DNA from 3 places in the Paraniabella aurantiaca genome. Region 2 is predicted to be linked to each of the others. Evidence: riboswitches for the same ligand, from Rfam matches in the RefSeq annotation. Region 2 holds a riboswitch; each other region holds the start of a gene.

The links. Region 2 has a riboswitch for cobalamin ahead of ACLOAU_RS06760 (TonB-dependent receptor plug domain-containing protein). Riboswitches for the same ligand answer to the same signal wherever they lie in the genome.
Region 1: another riboswitch for cobalamin. It lies ahead of ACLOAU_RS24590 (TonB-dependent receptor plug domain-containing protein); the one in region 2 lies ahead of ACLOAU_RS06760 (TonB-dependent receptor plug domain-containing protein).
Region 3: another riboswitch for cobalamin. It lies ahead of metE (5-methyltetrahydropteroyltriglutamate--homocysteine S-methyltransferase); the one in region 2 lies ahead of ACLOAU_RS06760 (TonB-dependent receptor plug domain-containing protein).

Annotation. Positions count from the first base shown of each region.
Region 1 is NZ_JBLOSY010000003.1:311,984-320,119, reverse strand. It holds gene ACLOAU_RS24615 (trans-sulfuration enzyme family protein) at 1-861, opposite strand, end outside; gene ACLOAU_RS24610 (APC family permease) at 863-2,197, opposite strand; gene ACLOAU_RS24605 (sulfite exporter TauE/SafE family protein) at 2,388-3,185, shown strand; gene ACLOAU_RS24600 (YeeE/YedE family protein) at 3,226-3,789, shown strand; gene ACLOAU_RS24595 (DUF6691 family protein) at 3,800-4,279, shown strand; cobalamin riboswitch at 4,683-4,905, shown strand; gene ACLOAU_RS24590 (TonB-dependent receptor plug domain-containing protein) at 4,997-6,961, shown strand; gene ACLOAU_RS24585 (MarC family protein) at 7,061-7,645, shown strand; gene ACLOAU_RS24580 (DUF6496 domain-containing protein) at 7,706-8,136, opposite strand, start outside.
Region 2 is NZ_JBLOSY010000001.1:1,585,417-1,593,552, forward strand. It holds gene ACLOAU_RS06750 (hypothetical protein) at 1-905, opposite strand, end outside; gene ACLOAU_RS06755 (YncE family protein) at 939-2,042, opposite strand; gene ACLOAU_RS06760 (TonB-dependent receptor plug domain-containing protein) at 2,053-4,071, opposite strand; cobalamin riboswitch at 4,172-4,375, opposite strand; gene ACLOAU_RS06765 (PQQ-dependent sugar dehydrogenase) at 4,497-6,113, opposite strand; gene ACLOAU_RS06770 (TPM domain-containing protein) at 6,207-6,830, opposite strand; gene dnaN (DNA polymerase III subunit beta) at 6,903-8,018, opposite strand.
Region 3 is NZ_JBLOSY010000002.1:1,682,572-1,690,707, reverse strand. It holds gene ACLOAU_RS21305 (MbnP family protein) at 1-647, opposite strand, end outside; gene ACLOAU_RS21300 (hypothetical protein) at 831-1,196, opposite strand; gene ACLOAU_RS21295 (helix-turn-helix domain-containing protein) at 1,303-2,163, opposite strand; gene ACLOAU_RS21290 (hypothetical protein) at 2,201-2,578, opposite strand; gene ACLOAU_RS21285 (SCO family protein) at 2,595-3,209, opposite strand; gene metE (5-methyltetrahydropteroyltriglutamate--homocysteine S-methyltransferase) at 3,326-5,632, opposite strand; cobalamin riboswitch at 5,754-5,948, opposite strand; gene ACLOAU_RS21275 (response regulator transcription factor) at 6,560-6,937, shown strand; gene ACLOAU_RS21270 (hypothetical protein) at 6,998-7,210, opposite strand; gene ACLOAU_RS21265 (EamA family transporter) at 7,476-8,136, opposite strand, start outside.

The DNA of each region.
Region 1 (8,136 bases), on a different contig from region 2:
CGGATGGAAAGGGAAGATCAGTCGTTCAACTGCTTCGTGAAGCTCTAAAAACCTGACAATTTCCGTTGTTGTTTGTTTGATTCGCTCCAGGCGCATGGGAAGTGTTCTCAGACCACGCAATAGCAGCCACCCGTTAAATGGCTGCAACCCGCTGCCAATTGTCATAAATTCTGTGTCAAAAATTTTTTTCATCATGACATTTGTCCCACAAAGAACACCGCCCAGCGTATCGCTGTGACCACCGATATATTTGGTGGCAGTTTGCATAGCTATGTCAATGCCCAGTTCCATTACATTCTGATAGATTGGAGTGCAATAAGTATTATCTATAAAGGTGATAATATTTTTTTCCCGTGCAAATTCGGCTATTTCCTGTAAGGGCTGCAACTCGTAGGTCCAGCTGTTGGGCGATTCAAGATAAAATAAAACGGTATTGTCTGTGGTTGCTTCCCTCCAATTATCAACCAGCTTGCCATCAATGTAGCTTACAGTAACATTAAAACGGGGTAAAATGGCATCGAACATTTTTTTTGCAGAACTGTACGGATTTTTAACTGATACGATATGGTCGCCCGCTTTTACATTGGCCAGTATCCCTGCAAAAATGGCCGCTGCACCACTGCTAAAAAGCAAACAATCTTCCGAACCCTCTAAAGCTGCCAGTTTTTTGCGCAGAATGTCGGTAGTAGGGTTGATACCTCTGCTATAGATATAATCGTTTCTTTCGTCTTCGAAAGCATTGCTAAAACTTTCTACATCTTTAAACGAAAAATTACTCGCCTGCCAAATAGGAGGCGCTACAGCATTAAAGTATTGATCCCTGTTTTCTCCGAATTCATTTATGATATGTGAGAGGTCCATTTTATAAAGAAGTTTTTTTATTTTTTCGATAAAATAGAAAATAGATAGCTACAAAAACTGCCAATACAATAATACCGGTTAACGCGGCATAGTTGTTTTTTTGATAGTCTACTGCAATACTAACGGCCAGGAATGCATAAGCAGCAATAAAAATAGCCGGCAGAAGCGGATAAAGCTTCATACTGTAAATGCCTGTACCATCCAGGTGTCGCGTTTTTCTCCTGAAGTAGAAAATACTTCCTGCTGAGAGCGCCATACCAAAACAATCCAGGAAAATAGAAAAGCTCAGGATTTTATCAAATTCTTCAGCCCAGAAAACAACGAGTACGGCGATCAATGAGAAAATAGTTAATGATGAAGTAAGAACGCCGTTTTTATTGGTTTTGGAAAATAAGGCGGGAAGTACCTTGTCGTTACTCATTGCATACATGACCCGCGGATTACTCAGGAGTGAGCCATTGATATAGCCCAATACGCCAAGGAACAATAATACAGATAAAATATTTTCGGCTTTGGTACCCAGTACTTTCGAGGCCATAATGGCGGCGATATTCTTGCTGTCTTTTAGCTGTTCAAAACCTATTACTCTGACATATGCATAGTTTACCAGGAGATATAAAGACACAATAATAAAAATGCCCCAAAAAATGCTACGTGGTACAGTGCGCGACGGATCTTTTACCTCTTCTCCAAAATTGATGGTTTGCTGGTAGCCACCGTAAGTAAAGCTCACCGCAACCAGTCCTATACCAAAAGCTTTGATATAGTCAGTAAGAGCCGTTGTTGTAGCATTTCCCGGTATTATGACAGGCGCAGCGGGTGCGAATAAAATAGATACGATGAGCAAAAGAACCATTCCTATTTTGATGATCATCAGAATATTCTGGGCGCGGGAGCTTAGCTTAAGCCCCAGCATGTTTACCCCATAGAAAATAATGATAGCAATGATGGCAAACGAAAGTTCTATTGTTTTGATCTTATCTGATGCCGGAAACAATACGCCAGAGAGGTACTCGCTCCCTACCAATGCCACCATCGCCAGCGAAGCTGCATTACTGACCAGGATGATACAATTGATAGCAAATGCTATTGACGGGTGGTAGGCATAGGAAAAAACTTTATAATATCCTCCCGTGGCAGGAGTGCGGGATCCTATTTCGGCATAGGTTAATGCTCCGCAAAAAGCAACGATGCCTCCTGCCAGCCAGCAAAGAAAATAAGTCAGTACATCGGGAGTAGCTTTAGCAACATTTACAGGGGCTCTGAATATACCCATCCCTATCACAAAGGATACGCAGATCATTGTCAGATCAAAAAGACCGAGCTGTTTTTTCATTCGTAAATTTTTGGGCAGCAAGCTGCAGTAGTGAGTAAGAGTTGTTTTCTCAAGTCTTGTGTTTAAAAGTCTGATAGTTTATGCCAATTGCTCGCTGTTTTAAAAACGTTTATGAGTACTGAAGATAAAGAATTATTGAAAGGCTATCCCCCTTTAGTACTTTAAAACATGCATATTTGTATATTAATATATGGAGATTGCGGGCTACATAGCAGCATTATTAATTGGTTTAACATTGGGACTTGTTGGCGGAGGCGGTTCTATATTAACCGTTCCTATACTGGTGTATCTCTTCCAGGTATCTCCCGTTCTGGCAACCTCTTACTCACTGTTTATTGTGGGTATAACCAGCCTGGTTGGTTCAGTGAATAGCTTCGCAAATAAAAAAGTTGACATTACAACGGTTGTCGTATTTGGAACCTTATCAATAGTTACCGTTTTCTGTATAAGGCATTATCTTATACCTCATCTTCCTTCATTTATAAGTATTGCCGGATATCAAATGCCGGTGTCTCTTCTGACCATGTTGTTGTTTGCCAGTCTAATGATTGTGTCCTCCTTTTCAATGATAAAAGACGATAAGGAAAAGAATAGGAGCGTTGTTCACAAGGCAGGAGCCGGTACTATTGCTTTATATGGTATTACAGTAGGACTGGTTACAGGTTTATTGGGTGCTGGAGGGGGCTTCCTGTTAATACCTGCTTTAACAGTATTGCTCCGGCTGCCCATAAAAAAAGCTATTGGTACTTCGCTGGTAATAATCACGCTGAATAGTCTCATAGGTTTTGCCGATGATGTAACCCATCATCAAATGAATTGGCCTTTGCTGTTTAAAATAACGGGGATATCTGTTATAGGGGTTCTCATTGGTTCGGTGATTGGTCAAAAAATTGATGGAAGTTTTTTGAAAAAAGGTTTTGGGTGGTTCGTTTTGCTAATGGGCACCTATATTCTGCTGCATGAACTAATAGGGTTGTTTTCGCTTTAATAATAAATAATGATTGGGCAATTGGTTAACTTTATGGACTATGATGGAGTTAATTAAAAAGCCCTGGCCCTGGTATGTGGCCGGCCCTCTGATAGGGTTGATTGTACCCACTTTATTATTACTAGGCAACAAGCATTTTGGTATATCAGCCAACCTTCGGCATATTTGTGCAGCCTGTTTCCCAGCCAATATTCCCTTCTTTCAATACAATTGGAAAAAAGAGATCTGGAACCTGTTTTTTGTAGCAGGCATCCTCGTTGGTGGATTTATAGCCGCGCATTGGTTATCTGACAGCAACGCAGTATCTATAGCGCCCGCATTGGCTGCAGAACTACGGGCCTATAATGTTACGGATACCAGGCATTTACTACCACAGGAAATATTTAGCTGGGAACATTTACTAACCTTGCGGAGTTTTATACTATTGATAGTTGGCGGATTCCTGGTTGGTTTCGGCACCCGTTATGCAGGTGGCTGTACAAGTGGTCATGCCATTATGGGGCTAAGTAATCTGCAATGGCCATCTCTTGTGGCAACGATATGCTTTATGGCCGGTGGCTTTGTCATGGCCAATGTTTTACTTCCTATCATCATGAAATTATAAAACTACATCAATGAACAATAAGGTTACTGATTTTGAAGTCCAGTCTTCAGATAATACCCAACCTGTCAATACCAATATTGCGTATAATTTAAGGTATTTATTGGTGGGTATTGTTTTTGGAATTGTGTTTGTAAAAGCCGAGATCGTTTCATGGTTTCGTATACAGGAGATGTTCAGGCTGCAGAGTTTTCATATGTATGGTGTAATAGGAAGTGCAGTGGTTGTGGGAATTATTTCTGTTTGGATAATAAAGAAGTTGGGTTTAAAGGCCATAGATGGAACTCCTGTTACCTTTCAATCTAAAAAATTTAATAAAGGCCAGATTTTCGGAGGGCTTATGTTTGGACTAGGTTGGGCCATGACCGGGGCCTGTCCGGGTCCTTTATTTGCACAGATCGGGTCGGGGTTTACTGTTGTAGCAGTAGTGTTGCTCAGTGCTATTGCCGGTACCTGGGTGTATGGTTATATAAGAGGAAAGCTCCCTCACTAAGAGAAAGCTTTTCTTTGACTATGAGCCGATCCTAAAATGTTTTTATAGTCATTATCTTTTTTGTAAGGGTTATCTGCCACCTCCGGGACCTGCGCTTCCGCCGGCGCTTGTAACCATGGATGATGTTGTAAAGGTGGTTCCCGAAGCGGCGTTGCCTTTTATAGTATAGTGCAGGTGCTGTAGTACTTAAAATGATGCTCTTGGGATAAGCTGTTATAGCTTCAATATGATTTAGCCGCTGCACCAGATTTCAAATATTGTGAAGGTTGTGTAATTATATTAGTCAGGTAATACCTGCGAGAGGGCTGCGTAGGCATATATTTTAAGAAATAGCAGGAGCCTTGGGCGGGTAGGTATTTTAAGACCCCTTGTTCATGTTGAAACAAGCTTAATACATTTCTGTACTTTTGCGCCGAATTTTGGTCTCCGCAGTTAGCGGAGTTAAAAGGGAAGTCCGGTGTACTTGTCTGCCGCAGGCATGGAGTCCGGCGCTATCCCCGTAGCTGTAAGGTTACAGGAATTACAGATTCCTGTTTTCGCTCATGATCCACTGTTCGCCGACGGGCGGATGGGAAGGGAGCGAAGTTGAACCAAGCCAGAAGACCTGCCAATTTTCATTCAATATTATTCAGGCTTTCGGGTGAAAAAGCGTGAAATGTAACCGCTGCTGCGTTTATGTTTCTTTTTGCCCTGCCGTTCAACTAAAACAATTTAAGAGTGAAAAAAGTAATTGTAGTATTAGCTGTTCTGCCATTCTGTAGCACGCTTCAGGCTCAAATCCAAAAAGGTTCTGATCGGAATTTAGATGAGGTGATTGTAACGGCCTCAAAAAAATCACAAAAACAATCACAGACCGGAAAAGTAGTTACGGTGATAGACCAATCTACATTAATAAACAATCGCGGAAAATCGCTTACCGAAATATTAAACCAGTTTTCTGGTGTTTTTACCGTAGGAGCTAATAATGCGCCGGGAAGTAATCAGGAGTTGTATCTGCGTGGCGCGGCAACCGGCAATACATTGTTTCTTCTCGATGGTGTTCCTCTTCAGGACCCTAACATGATCACCAATACCTATGATCTTAATAATATTAATCCGGACCAAATAGAGCGTATTGAAATACTGAAAGGTGCTCAAAGTACAATATGGGGAAGCGCAGCAGTAGCAGGAGTAGTAAATATAATTACCAAAAAAGGTGGTCCCCGAAAAATAGGGGCTTCAGCCACTGTTGCTTATGGAAGTTATAATACATGGAGAGTAGGTGCAGGCGTAAACGGAAACGTTGATAAATTCTCCTATCATTTAAATTATAACCGGGTTAATACCGATGGCTTTTCTGCCGCATACGACAGCATGGGAAGCAGGGGATTTGATAAGGATGGTTTAAAGCAGGATGGTTTCCAGGCGAATCTGGGCTACCGGTTTTCGCCATCTGTAACCGTTAATTACACCAATAATTATGGCTTCTTTAAAACGGATGCTGACGGCGGTGCATACCAGGACGACAGGGATGTAAGGGCCCGTATTAAAAACATGGTGAACAGTGTAAGCGTTAATTATAAGAACTCGAAGTCGGCTTTGCACCTGGTTCAAAGCTTTATCAACTCCGACCGGTTTTTTTACAATGATAGTACTGACATAGGTGCACTAAGAATTGATCCCAATGCTTCTTTTTATACAATCTGGTCTGAAAATAATTTAAAAGGCCGTTCTATTGTAACAGACTTATATGGCAACCACGATTTCACTGGCCATATTTCACTGGTGGCTGGGCTGCAGCATACTTTTCAGAAAACAAATCAAACATTTAATAGTATTTCCAATTATGGGCCCTACGATGCTTTTCCCATTCAGGATGATTCTGCACGTGTTAGGAACTTTTCTGGCTATGCATCAGCTCTTTTTACAGATATACGGGGCTTTAATCTGGAAGTAGGAGGTCGTTTAAATCATAATAGTTTGTACGGTAACAACACAACATTTACATTTAATCCATCTTACAACGTGAATGAACAAACACGGGTTTTTGTCAATATTTCAAGCGGTTACAACGTTCCTACATTGTATCAACTATATAGTGAATATGGTAACAGGGATTTGGCGCCTGAGAAAAGTGTGAATTATGAACTAGGGGTACAAACATTTACCAACGATCAAAAAAACTCGTTACGACTTGTAGCCTTCAAAAGAGACATCAAAGATTTGATCATTTACTATACCGATCCCGAAACTTTTGCAAGTAAGTATATGAATCGGGATGAGCAGAATGATTACGGATTTGAGGTAGAAAGCAATATAGCCGTAGGTAAAATAGGGCAGTGGGTAAGTAATTTTACTTATATCAATGGGCGGGGAATTAATGCAGGCCTGTCATCCAGAAATCTTTTCCGCCGGCCTAATTTCACTGTAAATAGTACGCTGGCACTGAACCCTGTTAAGAACCTCACCGTAGCTCCGGCGTTCAGGTATATTGGAGAACGTATTCCCGGCGAATATGATTTAGGCGGCCCCAACCCGATGCCTGCTTACTATACCATAGATTTTTATGCATCATATGCTATTAAAAGAAAGATAAACCTGTTTGCCGATTTGCGAAATATTACCGATCAGAGATATTTTGATGTGTATGGTTACAACAGTCGTAGAGCCAACTATATACTAGGGGTGAATTTCAATTTGTAAGCCGCGTTGGCAAACGGGAACCAGCAACTGTCGGATACCCAAAACAATGATCTATATTCGTAGAGCATTTGCTATTGGTAACCAAACAAACCAGCTCGCATGAATTTTAGCTATAAAGAAATTCTTACTGTTGCATTCACCCTTTTTGCTATTATTGATATCATAGGATCCGTGCCGATATTGATTTCTATAAAAAATAAAGCAGGGGGTATCAGGGAATTGAGGGTGACACTAATTGCAGGTGCACTAATGCTCTTATTTTTATTTTTGGGAGGGCCTATTCTGAACATACTGGGACTTGATGTTAAATCCTTCGCGGTAGCAGGTTCTATCGTGATTTTTATACTGGGACTGGAGATGGTTTTGGGTATCGAGTTTTTTAAATCAGATGGTGATGTGAAAGCTTCAACGGTGGTGCCCCTGGCATTCCCGTTAATTGCCGGCTCGGGAACATTGACTACCATTATGTCATTAAAAGCCAACTATGGGGTATATACCATTCTTATTGCAATTGTATTAAACCTGATTGTTATCTACGGAGTTTTAAAATCTTTGAGTGGCATATCAAAACTATTAGGGCCCAGTGGATTGATCGCCATCAGGAAGTTTTTCGGTGTGATACTTTTAGCCATCTCGGTCAAAATTTTTGCGGCAAACGCAGCGGGATTACTGAATCACGGATGAGTCATGATAAAAGCAAAAGCTACCGAAAAACCGGTAGCTTTTTGTTTATATGAAATTGAATTATTTCCTGTTGTCCCAAAGTGGCTTTTTGCCTGAAGGTTTCTGGGTTGTTTTAGCTTTCGATGGATTGATATTACCATGATAGGGGTCTCGTGCCGATGCTTTGAAATCTTCCGGTATATATTGCTGGTTAGGCACAGTTGCTGCAAAAACCGCCTGATCACTTTCTGTTTCCGGCGTAACAATATTATTAACATCAGCATTGGTAACAGGGTCGTTTGCATCATTGGTCGTAGGAGTACTGATGAATTCTCCTGTATCAGACGTTTCACCCGGCATTTTAGCCTTCGACTTCAAAGGCTTCTCCTTACTCCTGCTTTTTGATACAGCTTTAGGTGCGGCGGATTTTGCACCAGATTTTTTAGAAGCCGCTTTTTTAGGAGGTGATTTCGATGGTGCACTCTTTTTACCGGCGGTCTTTTTAGGTGTGG
Region 2 (8,136 bases):
TCGTAGGGAAGAGATACGACATAAGTGGGCCTTGACGGATCTACTTTTGTTTTCAGCCAGGAGCCTTTTAACGTGTAGCTGTTGGCTGTGATCCATTCGGGGAAGTAAGCCTGCCTGTGGAAAGTGTTTCGCTTTACAAAGCCAGTACCGCCTTTGTTGTCAGTCCAGGCAATGTCTTTATCTAAGGTTTCCGGGCGGAAATAAGTTACTTCGTAATCGCGGATATAAGTACCATCAGTTTTACCAAACTCGCTACCCGCCAGCTCATACCAGGTATCATCTGGTTTGCCATTGCCATTATCATCTACCATTACGTAAATGATGCCCGGCTCACTCCATTCGGTAAGCGCATTGCCTGTTACATCTATATCATTGCCATCTTTATTAGGAACACTGTGATCAAAGCCATAGACTACATAACCGCCCCAGGCGCCCAGGCTCACCATACCCGTTTTTCCAAGAAGACCTTCTGCGCTTACCAGGTTGCCTGGTGCTTTGTTAATGAACTGTCCCGGAGCCGGCACAAACTCAAACAAAGAAGTGACATATTGGTTGGTACCGTTTTCTCTTAGGATGGCCTCTACTTTTACATCAAAGCTGTCTTTATAAATACCATAATTATTACTGGCCTGGTAGTAAATTTTATAATTACCCGCCACTTCAAAAATGTGATTGAATGTACTGCTGGTCGAGATCAGTTCATTACCAACATGCCATTCTTCTTTTACCGCCGTGCCAACAGTAATGCGGGAAGTAATAGTAACAGCTTCTTTTATTTTTGTCTGGATAGTTTTTTCTGTTACAGATAACTCTATAATGGGCGCCGGAATATCGTCATCTTTAGAACAACTGTTTAAGAGCAACAAGAAAAATGATAGGATCGACAATAGTTTCAAATGTTTCATTCGTGTTTTTTTTGTGTTTAAATATTGTAGTTATTATTTCCGGTTAAAGAAGGCAATATGCCCTGGTATAATACCGGTTTTTTTAATCGTGCTTTTTAACCTTCCCTGCGCATCAAAGCAAAACAGGTCGCCAGCTTCCACATAGTCCCGCGCATCGGCTATATAAATGTTCCCATTGTTAGGATCAACAGCGATACCATAAGGGATTTCTATTTTCGTTCCGTCTGTAATAAAGGATCCGGGTAATACTGTTTGCGTCTTAAGGTCAATACGGGTAAATGAATGGTTCTTGGCTCCATAGTCAGCACCATATACATAAGCGGTATCATTTTGAATAGCAAAATCTTCCACTTTTACAGTGATAGAATCGGCCAGCCGATCAGTCTTTGTATCTACCACATATAGTTTATTGGTAGTTCCCCAGGGACAGATATATAAAGTACCTCTGCTGTCTTTTTTCAATCGTCTCAGGTTAGGGGCAACAGTGATGGCTTTAACAACGGTGAAAGAAGCAAGGTCTACTACCGAAATATAGTTTTCGAGGTTCGATTGGCTATAGCCCCCGCTGTTGGCTACATACAGTTTATTACCCACTATCTCCAATTCATCTGGCTGGCGGCCTACTTCCACCGTTCTTTTGATGGTTAGTGTAGCGGTATCTATTTCAAGCACCATTCCTTTTTCAGACGTGGTATAAGAGCTCAGGTAGGCAGAGCCATTGGCAAATGTGATATAGCGCGCATTTTCGATCGCTTTATGTGTATTATCGGTAATCGTCTTGATTCGCTTACCAGTAGCAGCATTCAGTATTTCAATTTTTTTTGACCAGTTCATCACCACATACAATTTGCTGCCATATATGCCAATATCATTGCCCGTATCACCCAGGCCCAACACTGCATCGGGGTTGTCTTTGGTAAACACATCCCTTGTGTAGATACCATTGTGCACATCGAAGTAGTCAAGGGTAGCGTTGTTATAGCCCCATCCTCCTTCATTTAAAAGATAGAAGCCGGTGCTGGTAGAGTCTGCTTCGGTTGACTGTGGCGGCGGGGTATACTCATGGTCCTTCCTGCAGGATCCCAGCAGGACCAATAGGGTAAAGAAGAGTAGCGTGTTAATTTGTTTTTGATTCATAGAAGTAGAATTATAAATGGAACGAAAGTTTTACGAGGTAGTTCCTTCCCGGCATAGGGTAGTTGATGACCACATCGTAGTATTGATTAAAAAGATTATTAACCTCGGCAGCCACAACAACAGAAGTTTTTCGAAGCGCCAGTTTTTTAGTAAGCGAGAGGTCGTGCGTATACCAGGGCATCAAATAATTTTGCGGATCGTTTTCCGGTAGCATGTATCGTTCGCCTGTATAGATAAAGCTGTAATTAATTCCCCAGTTTTGGTAAGATGCCTGCAAAGTTGCAGAACCACTGTGTTTGGGCGCATAAGGGATCAGGTGGCCATACGAGCGTTGCCCGTTTGTTTTATTAATGGCTTCCTGGTACGAATAATTGAGCGAGCCATTTAATGCAAGTTTTTCTTTTAGCTTAAGGAAGTATGATGTATGGATATCTATCCCTTTGATGGAAACAGCGCCCAGGTTGATCATGCTCCATCGGAATAAATTATTAGCAGGGATGGCTATAATTTTATCCTGCACCTTGTTGATATAGGCATCTGCCTGCAGGGTGATGCCCAGTTTTAGCGGTAAAAAATATTCGTTGTATTGTGCGCCAATATTGTATTGGTTTGAATACTCAGGTCTTAATGTGGTAGTGCCAACAATAGTGTAGTACAAATCATTAAACGTGGGCATTCTGAAAATGCGTTTATAAAAGGAGCGAAAGCTAAGGGGAATGCTACTCCATGGTTTCCAGGAAATATTGATCGCCGGAGTTAGTTCCTGCTTTTCGGTGGCTGCATCGTCGCGCTTTACTTTTTCGTTAATAAAGCTGCCCAGTAAATTGCCTGATATGGTTATGGGAGCCCAGGACATTTCCGTGGCTATAGCAACAAGTTTTGTACTACGTGTAGGATAGGCGAAGTCATCGAGGTTCGCCTGCATGCGGTTTATCGCCCAATCGGTTGCCAATGATAACTTCCACCATTTTTTGATGGTAAACTCATTCACCCATGAACTGTAATACTCCTGTTGCCGGTAGTTGTTATTGAGTGGCGCCCCTCCTATCTTTTTAATAGTGGTATCTAAGTAACGGGTAAAATCATTTGCATATTTAAACCGGAGTAGCGTTCTGTAGCGTTGCGAAAACCGGTGTTGGAAAGAGCCTTGTGTGAAAAAGTTCTGATCCCATAGCCGTTGTGAATTATAAAAACGCTCTGCAACAATGGCCCCGGGTAAGCCTCGCTCGGAGTTGTAAAAATACCCTTGTATTTTCCAGTGTGTGGTCGTGTCTTTATTGAGATTCTGTATAGCCAGCTCAATTCTTTGCGAAGCAACATCTGCATTTTGCCGTACAATGGAGGTATCGTAAGCCCATTTTTTATAACGTGTTTTATACCTGCCATGTGCGTTGATGAGCTCGGCACTGACGGTGGTGGCTATATTGGCAGTTACTTTTTGCTGCCAGTAAACAGAAGGATTAACAAGCCCGAAGGAGCCGGTTTTTAACGCAGCTTTTAAATGATACGATTGACTATCTTTAAAATTAGGTTGCTGTGTTGTTATATAAAAGGAGGATGCGCTGCCAAGGCTTTTTGCAGGCTGAAATATATCAGGATTCTGGCTATTGTATAATGAGATGGCTTCAACATTATCCAGTGAAAACTTACCCAGGTCGATGATGCCGTTTTGAGCATTGCCCAGTTGCATGCCATCATAAAATACACCCACATGTTGTGTTCCCATGCCACGCACGTTCACGGTTTTCAGCCCGCCAATACCTCCGTAGTCTTTTAGCTGTACACCTGAAAAATAACGGATGGCATCTGCAACAGAGAAGCTGTTTAAACGCTGTAATGCTTCGCCCGATAGCACTTGCACGGGCGAAACAGATGCAGCCAGGGACTTTTTTTTAGTGCCGTTTACCTGAACTTCTTCCAACTCACGGGTAAGTATGCTGTCGCCTGTTTGTGCACCCATCTCTTTGGGGCATAACAGTACCGACAGCAATAAACATAAGCCTGCCAGGGCTTTTAAAACATACTGCATTAACTATTTGATTAAATGAATCAAACAGCTTTGCGAACAACTGAAAACAAATATGTTGCTATAAAAAGCATTTGCGTTCAAGCTTCAGTCCACGAAAGCTTAACATCTGTCTGCTTTGGCAGGTCTCCTGACTTGTTCTCATTTTGAGCAGCCTTCCCGTTCCAACGTTTTCAGAACAGTGGCTAAGATTTGTCAAAATGTTTTTTAGAACTTACAGTAGCGGGACTGTTCAGGATTTGCACCTGATTCCCTTTTAATCAATAGCGCCCGGAAGGCGTATTGAACCAATGCGGCGCGAAGGTAGGTGTATTTTTTAAAGAAAAGGAGATGAATTATAAAAGGATAAAAGAGAAAGCTGTAATCTTATAAGAGGATTACAGCTTTTCAAAAGAAGAGTATAGGTTTTATCAGACTTAAAACGTTACTTACTCATTTACGACCTGCACGGTTTGTGAATACCGTTTGGTTCCATCCTTATCAACCTGGGCGATGCGTATAAATAAGGTATTATCTCCAGGACCTTTTGCTACATCTCTTTTGTTACAAGCGCTGACAACAATAAATACGGCTAATACCAGCAGAGATACCTGACCCCATTTTTTACCAGACCTGAATCCGGCAATAGTCAACACGGCTAAAAGTGAAATTCCCAACATCATGCCCAGGCTGTCTTTACCAAGCGTTATTGCATAGTTTATAGTGCTGCTGCTATTTCCATCAATGGCTTTGCTATCCACCGTTTTAATTGTTGCAAAGGTTTTACCATCAACCGATCCTTCAATCTCAAAATGACTGTTGTTGGTTTCAGACTGCGTTGTCCAGTTAATATATAAGTTAGCCTCTTTTCGGGTGGCCTTAATAGTTCCAAAGGTTACGGGCAATGCAGCGTTATCTATTACTTTATAAATAGTGTTACCAGATAATGACGCTGCATAAAGCGTTCCGTTTTCGGCCTCACCAAAAGCCACGATATCAGCCGGGAAACCCGCATCCGGTAGTTGAAGCATTTGAGTTCTGTCGGGAGTGATTACCCATTGGTTGTCGGACACATAATCTGCAAAAATATAATAACCGGCCAGGGACGGGAATTCGGTACCTCTATACACAAATCCGCCTGTAACAGATTGCCCGCCGACAGTATTATCGCGCCCATAGGTGTAGATTGGCTCAATATAATTAGATGCTGCCTGGCATCCTGCAGTATTATAAGAAGCCAGTCCTTCATAGCAACGCCACCCGTAATTGATACCACCGGTGGAGCCGGCCGGCCGGTAGTTAATTTCTTCCTGGGCACTCTGCCCAACATCAGCAATCCACATATCGCCGTTGGCCCTGTCAAAGCTCCATCTGAATGGATTTCTCAGGCCTATAGCCCAGATCTCGTCTGCTATATTAGGGTCGGATACATAGGGGTTGTCGGGGGGAATAGTATAGGGAAGTGTATTGACATTAATGCGAAGCATTTTGCCCAGCAGGCTATTACCGTTTTGTGCATTATTGGATGGATCTCCGCCGCTACCTCCGTCTCCCGTGCCTAAATAAAGAAAGCCATCATTGGGTCCAAACACTATTTTGCCTCCATTATGATTATTAAAAGTGGGATGCGGAATATTAATGACGATTTGCTTTGAGGCGGGGTCTGCACTGTTGCTATTGCCGCTGCTGACACTGTAACGTGCTACTTCCAGGCTAAAATCGGGGCGGGTATAGTAAACAAATAGGAAGCCATTGGTTTCGTAATTGGGATGAAATGCCAGGCTTAATAAGCCTCCCTCACCCGCCGTACCAACATCGCTAACGGTAAGAAAATCCTGGATATAGTTGAGGTTTTGGTCATATACACGAATGGTGCCTCCACGTTGCACTACAAAAAGCCGGTTACTGCCGTCGCCGGCATTAACAATATCGATAGGAGTTGTTAGGCCACCACCGGATATGAGGGGCTGGTAGCCAATATCTGGAGTTGTTTGTGAAAAGACCGGAACAATAAAAATGAAGCATGCCCAAAAGGTCAAAAGGGTGTTGAGGATGCGTTGGATCATAAAAATAGTTTAGGGGTTAAAAACTATCAGCAATGTCCAAAAAGCAAATATTGAGCCGTTCTGCGGTTCCTACCAGCTCAAAGTCAATATATTCTAAAACTTAATGTTTTTACGAATGGTGTCCATCAGGGCGTTTAAACCGTTCCAGCTACCCTGGAAAAATTGATCCTGCTTAAATGAGGGTTTGAATTGATTTTCAACTATAGCTTTGGCTTCATCATCACTAAGCAGCCGCGAAACAAACGGACCATAATCAATCCTGATACGTCGTAACTGTTTGCTGATGCTGACGGACATACATCGGTCACTTTTGCCATGAATACCCGACCACTCATCGAGTAAGATTTTATTACCCTGATCAAAGTTTTCGGCGGTTACTGCCGGATCGTTTACGGTTGTAATTCGGATAGGGATCAGGTTGCTTTTTTCAAATACCCTGGCAAGGGAATCCAGTTTTTTCTCTTCACCGGGTGTAAATATGTTTTCGTAATCGTATACGTAATTGATACCGGCCGGGGTTGCAACCTGTTGTGCAGGAAGAATTACTTTCGTTTCCGTTTTTCGTTTTGCAGCAGTGTTATTGACTTTGCCGGAAGAATTACATGCCGATGATAAGCATATAATGAAACCTGCCAACAAATACCATTTGTTGGAGAAGATGCCACACTTTAAGGAAGCGTGTCGAATTGTACGAAATTGTTGAAAAAGTGCTGTCATAATAATGGAACGATAACCCGGTTATGCCGGGAAATCCCTGAAAGGCAAAATCGATGCCATTATAGATAAAAACTATTGATTCAGCATCAACGGCATTACCAGCATCAACAGCTCCTCACTTTCATCCTGCTCAACCGGTTTAATCAAACCTGCTTTAGTTGGTGTACTCAATTCTAAGTATACCTCTTCGCTATGTGTGCTGTTCAGCATTTCGATCAAAAACTTAGCGTTAAAAGCAATTTGCAGGTCTTCACCGTTGTACTGGCATTTCATGCGCTCATTACCCTCGAAGCTGAAATCAACATCCTGTGCTGCTAATTGTAATTCGCTGCCGCTGATAGTTAACGCCACCTGGTAAGTGCTTTTGTTACTAAATACACTAACACGACGAAGCGCTCCTAAGAAATCTGTACGGATTACTGTAAGTCTGTACGGGTTTTCGGTTGGAATTACTACTTTATAATCCGGGAAGCGGGCATCAATTAAACGACAGCTCAGGCGGGTAGTACCATGGGTTACGAAAAAGTGGTTGGTATTATAATTTAAAGTGATAATATCATCATTATCAGGTAGCGCAGACTTTAGCAGGTTCAGCGGTTTACGCGGAACAATAAAATTATCACCGCCTGTTGCCTGGGCATCCTTACGTTTGTAGCGTACCAGCCTGTGCGCATCGGTGGCAACAAACTGAATACCATTTTTATCCAACTCAAAGAAAACACCTGTCATAGCCGGGCGCAGGTCATCTGTGCTGGTAGCAAACAGGGTTTTGTTGATTGCTGTTACCAGGGCCGAAGAAGTCATTGTAAAGGAAGTGGTATCATCTGCCGCAGGTTCTTTGGGGAAATTGTCGGGGTTTTCTCCCATTACTTTATACTTACCGCTATCGCTCGTAATTTCAACGCTGAAATTTTTATCAATATTAAAAGTCAGCGGTTGATCTGGTATATTCTTCAATGAATCGATCAGTATTTTACCCGGGATACAAACACGACCGTTATCCTTTGCTTCAATTTCCATCTCCGTTCTCATCACCGTTTCAAGGTCAGTTGCTACAATAGTCAGCTTATTGGCTTCAATTTCAAAAAGAAAATCTTCCAAAATAGGCAATACTGTATTAGCGTTAATAACGCCGGAAAGGTTCTGCAGTTGTTTAAGCAAAGCGTTCGATGATGCTATAAATTTCATCTGTCTGTTTTTATATCTTTTTTAGTGGCCAGATGGAATTCGCAAAATAATTATCCCTCTAAATATGAGGAATTTTTATTGCTCATTTCATCCGTTTAAAAATTTTATTGTTCTATCC
Region 3 (8,136 bases), on a different contig from region 2:
CGCACCTGCGCCATGCCACGGGCTGTAAGATCAGTAGTAATGACTTTTATATTATTAATCGTGGGTACAGAATACCCGCCGAATCCGCCTATATGAAAGCGATATTTATTGGCCCCTGTAGGATCCAAGGGCGCCTGCGGGCTTACCCCTTCCATCTTAAAAAATATATACCCGCTGTTCCATCCCCAATACATACCGCTTTCCATGCCTCCCGCCGGATTTAATACACCTGTTCTTTTGCTGACATCCATAGTGCTACGCAGGCTATCCACACCCAGGGTGAAGGTTATCTTTGTATAGTCTCCTTCCGGAACGTTTACACGTGCAAAGCGCGAATCGGGGTTGGTCTCGTTAATTAAGAAGTAACTGCTATCCTGTGGAACCGTATAGCTGGTACCATCTGCTTTGGTTACAATAATGTTGCTGATGAAATATTGCAGCAATTGTATATTATAGGTTTCGCCCGTACTATTTTTATAATTTGAGGTATTCAGTATCAAGTTCTGGCCGCCTACAATATTATCAAACTCAACCGATAAAGGGGCCAGGTTACCCTGGTTAAATTCAGGTTCGGAGGTATCTTTTTTACAGGACAAAAAAGCGGCCATGAAAAGTACGGCCCATACAAATTGTATTTTGTGGATCATGCTAGTTGATTATAGAGATTAAAAATGATTGCCATGCCTGACTGCGGGCATAAAATTTACAGGCATATTTAGTACTGTTAGCAATACAGCAGCATGGCAAAACCATGGCAGTAATTACTGACAGTAAAAAATAAATACCGGCTGCGAGGAACCGTTTGTCCCTTAAACCGGGAACTCATCCTATCAACTACAGGGAGGACGGAATACAGAACGAGGCATTTTTATTGCAGCACCCGATTCGGGTATATAGTAATAGCGGAAACCTTTAGTTTCGAAATGATTGACCGAAAGAAAAAAATGTTTTGAAGACAGGCTGTAATCGATCTTGGGAGCAGCTTTTTCTGCATCCTGTTGTTTTTTGGTTTCTTCTTCCCGGATCTTCTTGGCCAACTGGCATTTTCCATTGCACTGAAGCATCGGGCGCGCTTTATTAACGCAGTTCTTAGCGTATTTCTCCAGGTTAATTTTATAGTCAACCCATAGCCATACATTTCCAAAAGACTGGGCCGCAAATACAATTAATAATATGGCTACTAAAAAAGGTTTCACTGATTTTTGCAAAATTAACGGGTGCTATCTTCAAGCCTGTTTACATAATCATGACAACTATTTATACAATCATGCCATTTCGGGTATGCTAACCATCCCGCGGGCTTTACCTGTTTTTCCTGAATGTTTCGGGTGTTACGCCTGTATTCTTTTTAAAAAAAGTTACAAAATAAGACAAGCTCTCAAACCCCAGCTGAATGGCTATTTCGCCTACCGACAGACTTGTATAATGTAATGATCTTTGTGCTTCGATGACAACCCGTTTCCGGATAATTTCACCTGCTGTACTGCTGCGATACTCCTGGCAGAGCTTGTTCAAATAATTGGTAGTGATATATAGTTGTGCTGCGTAGGCGGCCGGAGTTTTCCATTCATAATAATGTTCCTCTACCATTTTTTCAAACTGTATCACTTTGTTCAGCCGTGCACTTACCTGTTCTGCAGCACCAGGTATATTGTTGCAACGGTCCAGCTCATTCAGGATGATGTTCAAATAAGATCTCAGCACCTGTTCACTACCCCGTGTTTTATACTCTTCGAACATTAAAGTATTTAACGAATGCCACTTCTCTGCATAATCTGTTTGGAGATTCAACCGGGATGGAACCTCACTGCTCAAAAAGGCAAATCTTTGTAATACGTTGTTATTATATCGCAGGGAAAAGAAGCTTTCTGAAAAGCAGATCATATAACCATTGGATCTGCCTGCTATATCTACCTGAACAATACTGCCTGGTTTAATACAAATAACATTGAATGGGGTAAGGTATATTACTTCATGATCGATAATAATATGACCACCCGGTTCCTGCACATGAATGAGCGTGTAAAACATCTGTTTGTGCGGCAATGCCAGGTGCGGGTAAGCATTCCCAATGCCCCTCCACTCTCCCATCCAGAAGAAGGGTTTACCTGTAGAAAATACATCAACAGTATACACAGGTATCGTATCTGATTTGGAACCCATGTAAATAATTTTTGATTAACACTATTATTATAAAATGCTAACCAATCAATATAGGGGGTTTCAGAATGGAAGACAGGACGCCTTGCAACAAAGCAGAATGCTGAGGAACAGGAAATGCCTGGTGTGCATCTGTGATGCTGACAGGCTTTTCTATATCTACTTTCCGGTTATCATAAAAAAGGAAAGTTTCTTTTAATTTCAATTCAGGTATATCCTGCTGGTGCTGTTCGTTTTCACTCAGCTGTTTTTCGAGATAGCAGGATCCTTTACAAAGAGGAATAGCATCGAACCGGTTGATGCATAAGTTATCTGAAATATAATCCCTGTTTAAATGAAAGGCTGCCAATATCACGAGGCCGCTTAAGGCCTGAAACAGGAAGGCTGCCAATAATGATATGAGGATGATTTTCTTCAAACGGGGCGAAGGTACATTAAAATTGTTCCCGGAGCAACCGTTTAATATCAGCTAATAAACGATCGGTTTCCTTAGGTTCCAGACTGTTGTACACACCACGTATATTCCTGTTTTTGTCGATCAGCAAAAAACCCCCACTGTGTACCAATCCTCCCGGTGCTGTGCTATCGGCATTTGCAGCTGAGTAATAGGATTTTTCGGCCAGCTTCATAATACTATCCTGGTTGCCGGTAACAAAATTCCATTTCGGAGCCGATACATCCAGCGTCTCTGTATAAGCTTTAAGCCGGGGAATGGTATCCCGCTCGGGATCTATTGTATGGGATATAAATGATACACGATCATCTGTTTGGTAAGCATCGTATACTTTTTTGAGCTCCCTGGTCATGACCGGGCAAATGGTAGGGCAGGATAAAAATATAAAATCGGCTATATATATTTTATCTTTAAAACTGGCGTTGGTTATATGATGGCCATCCTGGTTAACGAAATCAAAATCTGCAATACGCGGATATACCGGCTTGCCATTGACCATTGTAGCTTCTCCTAAAACCGGCAATCGCTCCTGCTCATTTCCACAGGAACATAAGGCTACCATAACTGCCCAATAGAAAAGAAAAACACGTTTCATGATATAAAAATAGCTAAAATGCAAATGCCACCAGGAGTGAACCCGGGAATGTAAAAGCCCCTTACCAGTTATACTCAAAAAAAATGGCAGCAGGTTTTTGCCTGCCGCCTTATTACTTAAGATACAAATTCAACCCCTATTTTTTCGCGGGCTTCATGGGCAGCAGCCACCATATTTTCAAGTGCTTTTTTAGTCTCGGGCCATTTACGCGTTTTTAAACCACAATCCGGGTTAACCCATATATGTTGCGCCGGCAAAAGAGTGGCTGCCTTTATCAGCAGATCAGTCATCTCAGTAACAGACGGTACTCTTGGTGAGTGGATATCATACACGCCCGGCCCCATTTCATTAGGATATTTAAAGTGAGCAAATGCCTCCAGTAATTCCATTTGAGAGCGCGAGGTTTCTATAGTGATCACATCGGCATCCATTGCTGCCACATGCTCAATGATATCATTAAACTCGCTGTAGCACATATGTGTATGGATCTGTGTTTGATCTGCTACACCGCTGGCAGCTATACGAAAGGCCTTGATGGCCCAGTTAAGGTACTCTGGTTGTTTTCCCTTCCTTAACGGCAAACCTTCCCGGATAGCAGCCTCATCGATCTGGATAATACTGAGACCCGCTTTTTCGAGCGCCAATACCTCATCACGAATAGCCAGCGCGATCTGGTTAGTAGTAACACTGCGTGGCTGATCATCGCGCACAAAAGACCATTGTAAAATAGTAACCGGGCCTGTCAACATACCCTTCATTAGTTGATTGGTTTGTGCAGCGGCAAAGCTGCTCCAGCGCACGGTCATATCCCTCGGGCGACTGATATCACCATAAATAACCGGTGGCTTTACACAGCGGCTTCCGTAGCTCTGCACCCAACCGTTTTTAGTAAACAGGAAACCATCCAGTTGTTCACCGAAATACTCCACCATATCATTGCGCTCAAACTCTCCGTGTACTAATACATCCAGCCCAATCGACTCCTGCCAGCGGATTGCTTCGATAGTAGCTTCTTCAATGGCCTGTTCATATTGGTCAAGTGTCAGGTCTCCTTTTTTATACCGGGCTCTCAGTTGCCGTATATCATCAGTTTGAGGAAAGGAACCAATGGTTGTAGTGGGAAACGCAGGAAGTTGAAAGCGATTACGCTGTACTTGCTGGCGAATAGGGAACGGGCTCTTTCGTGTAGCATCTGATTCATGAATGGCGGCTACCCTTTCTTTGACTGTTTTTTTGTGCACCTGCTCCGATTGCGCCCGGCTTTCGATAGCAGTTTTGTTGATCAGTAATAAATTATCATCCCCTTCAACGATCAGGCTCAAATCGCCTACTTCGTTTAGTTTCTGTTTAGCAAAAGCCATCCAGTTTTTAATCTCAGGATCGATGGTCGTTTCCAGATCCAGGTCAATAGGACTGTGCAGCAAAGAACATGATGGGGCAATTATTATTCTATCGCTACCTATTTTTTCAATGGCTTTATTGATAAATGACAATGATCTTTCATAACAGTTTTTCCAAACATTCCTCCCATCTACCACGCCTAGCGAAAGAATAAGATGATCAGGTATGGCCGCAAGCACTTCATCTAGCTGTTCAGGAGCCCTTACGAGGTCGATATGCAAAGCAGCTACCGGCAGGTTTACGGCGAGTTGTGTATTATCAGACAGGCTTTCAAAATAAGTGGCTACCAGGATCCTTATTCCTGCCGTTTCTTTGGCGATATACCGGTAGGCATGCTCAAAGGCTGCTTTTTCTTTTGCCGACAGATCCAACGTTAAAAATGGTTCATCCAGCTGTATCCATTTGGCTCCCAGCTGTTTCAGGCGGTTCAGAACAGCTATGTACGCCGGTAATATTTTTTTAAGCAGATCTATTCTTTCAAAACCGGTTTCCTTTTCCTTGCCCAGTAACAAATAACTAACGGGTCCGATCAATACGGGTTTAGCCTTTTCACCCAGCAATGCTTTTGCTGCCATGTATTCTCCAAAAACTTTTTGGGAGAACAATTTAAACTCCTGGTCTGCAGCAAATTCAGGCACGATATAATGATAGTTGGTATCCAGCCATTTGGTCATTTCCATAGCTGTAATATCTAAACCATCTTTCTGGTAACCGCGTGCCATTGCAAAATACAAATCCATTTCACTATTGGTTTTTACATCGGTTAAAACAGGCGTATATCGTTTAGGAATGACACCTAACATCAGGCTCATATCCAGTACTTGGTCGTAGAAGCTAAAATCATTACAGGGTATCAGGTCCATGCCGGCCTGAAGCTGCGTTTGCCAGTTTTCGTCCCTGATCTTAAAAGCAGTGCTCTGCAGATCTTTTAAATCAATGGCGCCTGCCCAATACTGTTCGCAGGCCTTCTTTAACTGTCTTTGACTACCGATACGCGGGTAGCCGAGGTTTTGCGTTTTCATCGAAAAAATGTTTTAAAAATGAATAAATGCTTTTTACGGCCCGGGCGCATAGCAGGCAAACCGGCTGCGTCCTGCAGCTTCAGAGATTACTCCCGAACCAATCGGCTCCATTATGCGAAAGCCCGTCTTACTAAACAAGGCAGGTCTCCTGGCTTGTAATATCCCGGTCATCCTTCCCATGCCGCCCTTAGCAACACAGTGGACATACCAGACCGGAACTTTTTTCATTACTTACAGTTGCGCGACAGCCCGTGATTTACACACGGTTCCCTATTAATGCTGATTTACATCGGTAACCTTGTTTAGCGGATGTATCAATAATTAGATACTTAAAGCAAATCTATTCCATGCAGATTAAAATGCTACATAAATAAAATAAATTAGTATATAACACTAAAAATAATAAGATAAGTAGAATAAAATAACAAAATAGATCAAATATGTTACAGGATTTAGTGCTTTAAAAGGATACTGATCCCAAAGAATAATATGCCTCCATGCCAGGTGACCATTATTGTTATATAAATGTACCGGTACCGCTCTGAACACACTGTATCCACTTACATCTTCGGGCATCAATAATAGTGTTGAAATAAATTTTGTGCAAACGTATGCGCAAATCAGTTTTCACACAGGTTCCGTTTCGTTTTCTATTGTTGTTAAATAAAAGAGCTCAACTGCTATAATGGGCTCCTGAAATAATATCCCTGTAAAGGCCTGTTTAACCAAATTGTAATCAGCATATTACTAAAAACAATCCCATGTTTGGATCTTTACTGTTTTTACATGTTGACTTTAGTTGTTCATTGCAAACTCCCATAACCCGTAATACATAAAATTTTCTTTTAAAATTTAACAGATGCCCTGCAGTTGTTTAGCTTTTCCCATTATCAATCTAACTCTATACATTTGCGTCCCGAAGACTCTATGCAAGGAAAAAATTATACGCTGGCTGTTTTTGATTCAGACAGGGCCATGCTGAACGCATGTGCGTTAATATTAAAGGAACAGGACATCGACATTCATGCTTTCGCTAATAGCGGAGACTTTGTCGATCAGCTTCAACGTTCTGCACCGTCGGCTATTTTGCTCGACAATTCTATTTTGCCGCATGGCGGACTTGAGGTATTGCGTTTACTGAAACAACACAATGAGCTTAACAAGATACCCGTCATTTATATGACCGCTAACGGAGCTATAGGCGATAAGGTATTAAAGGAAGGTGCGGAGTATTTACTGATCAAACCCTTTGATTTACTGCAGCTCACTGCTACTGTGCTTAAGGCATGTGGCGCCGGCCATTAACATATCTTACCCCCTCAGGTAAAAATCATCCATAAAGCTGGTTTTACCGGCTTTTCTAAATCAGGTCCGATCCGGCTCCCTGCTTATAATATCTGTAATTAAAATATGGCCTTCATCAAATAGCGTAAAAACAAAATCCTGTTTATTTAACGCTTCCTGATCGATTATTTCATGGGTAAAAGCCAGCAAGATAATTACCTGCTGAATAAACTCATCAGATTCTGATTTCGCAAGCAGCTGTACTACCTGCTCATAAGTTAATTTCGAATTCATAAGCTATTTGCTGGGTATTAAAAATATAGCAACTATGGCTGCAACCGCACTCCTTACGTATCTATATACTCCTCCACGATCTTGCCGCATTTTTCGGCCAGCCTGGTTTCTTCGCCGTCTATTTTCCTCATTACATCATATAAAATGTTCCACAGAAGCTATCAGGGCTCAATGCTCCTTTTAGTTCGCCAGGTGATTAATGATGAAACCTACAGGTCATGAAGTAAGTTGGTCGTAAGGCCCCGTAGGGTATGCCTCCACCGACCTACCTTATCTTTAACCTCAATCGCTTGAAAGTGGCAAGTATGTATTTCTCAAGCAGATTGAAAACCAAACCCACCATTACGAATACAGATGCCCCTATCTTCCAGAAAGGAAGCGGTTCATTGAGCACAACAGCAGCACTTAAAAATCCGATAACCGGTATCAAAAGTGTAAACGGCACTACTGCTGCGGTTGCGTAGGAGTTAAGCAAAAATCCCCATAGACCATAGCCAACATGAGTGGATAAATAAACAATATAAAGGATGGCTAAAACAGTCGGCAGTGATATATTTTGAAGAGCACTAACCATGCGTTCGGGCCCCTCAATAAAAAACGAAAGGAGCATCATAAAAGGGAAAGCCACCAGGTTGCCCCAAACAACAAGCGAAAGTGGCGATTCAGCATCTACTTTTTTAGAAAACATATTGCCGGCCGACCAGGAAAGAGCGGCCAGTATCGTTAATATAAGCCCCACAAATGAAGAGCTGTCACCCATATGAAAAGCAACAATACCAATACCAACGAACGATATAAGCGAGCCACCTATTTTCCACATACCCGGCCTGTCCGCAAAAAAGAATGCCGCAAGACCCATAGAAAAAAACACCTGCACCTGCAGCACCAGGGAAGCCAGGCCCGTTGAAAGCCCCATTTGGATACCA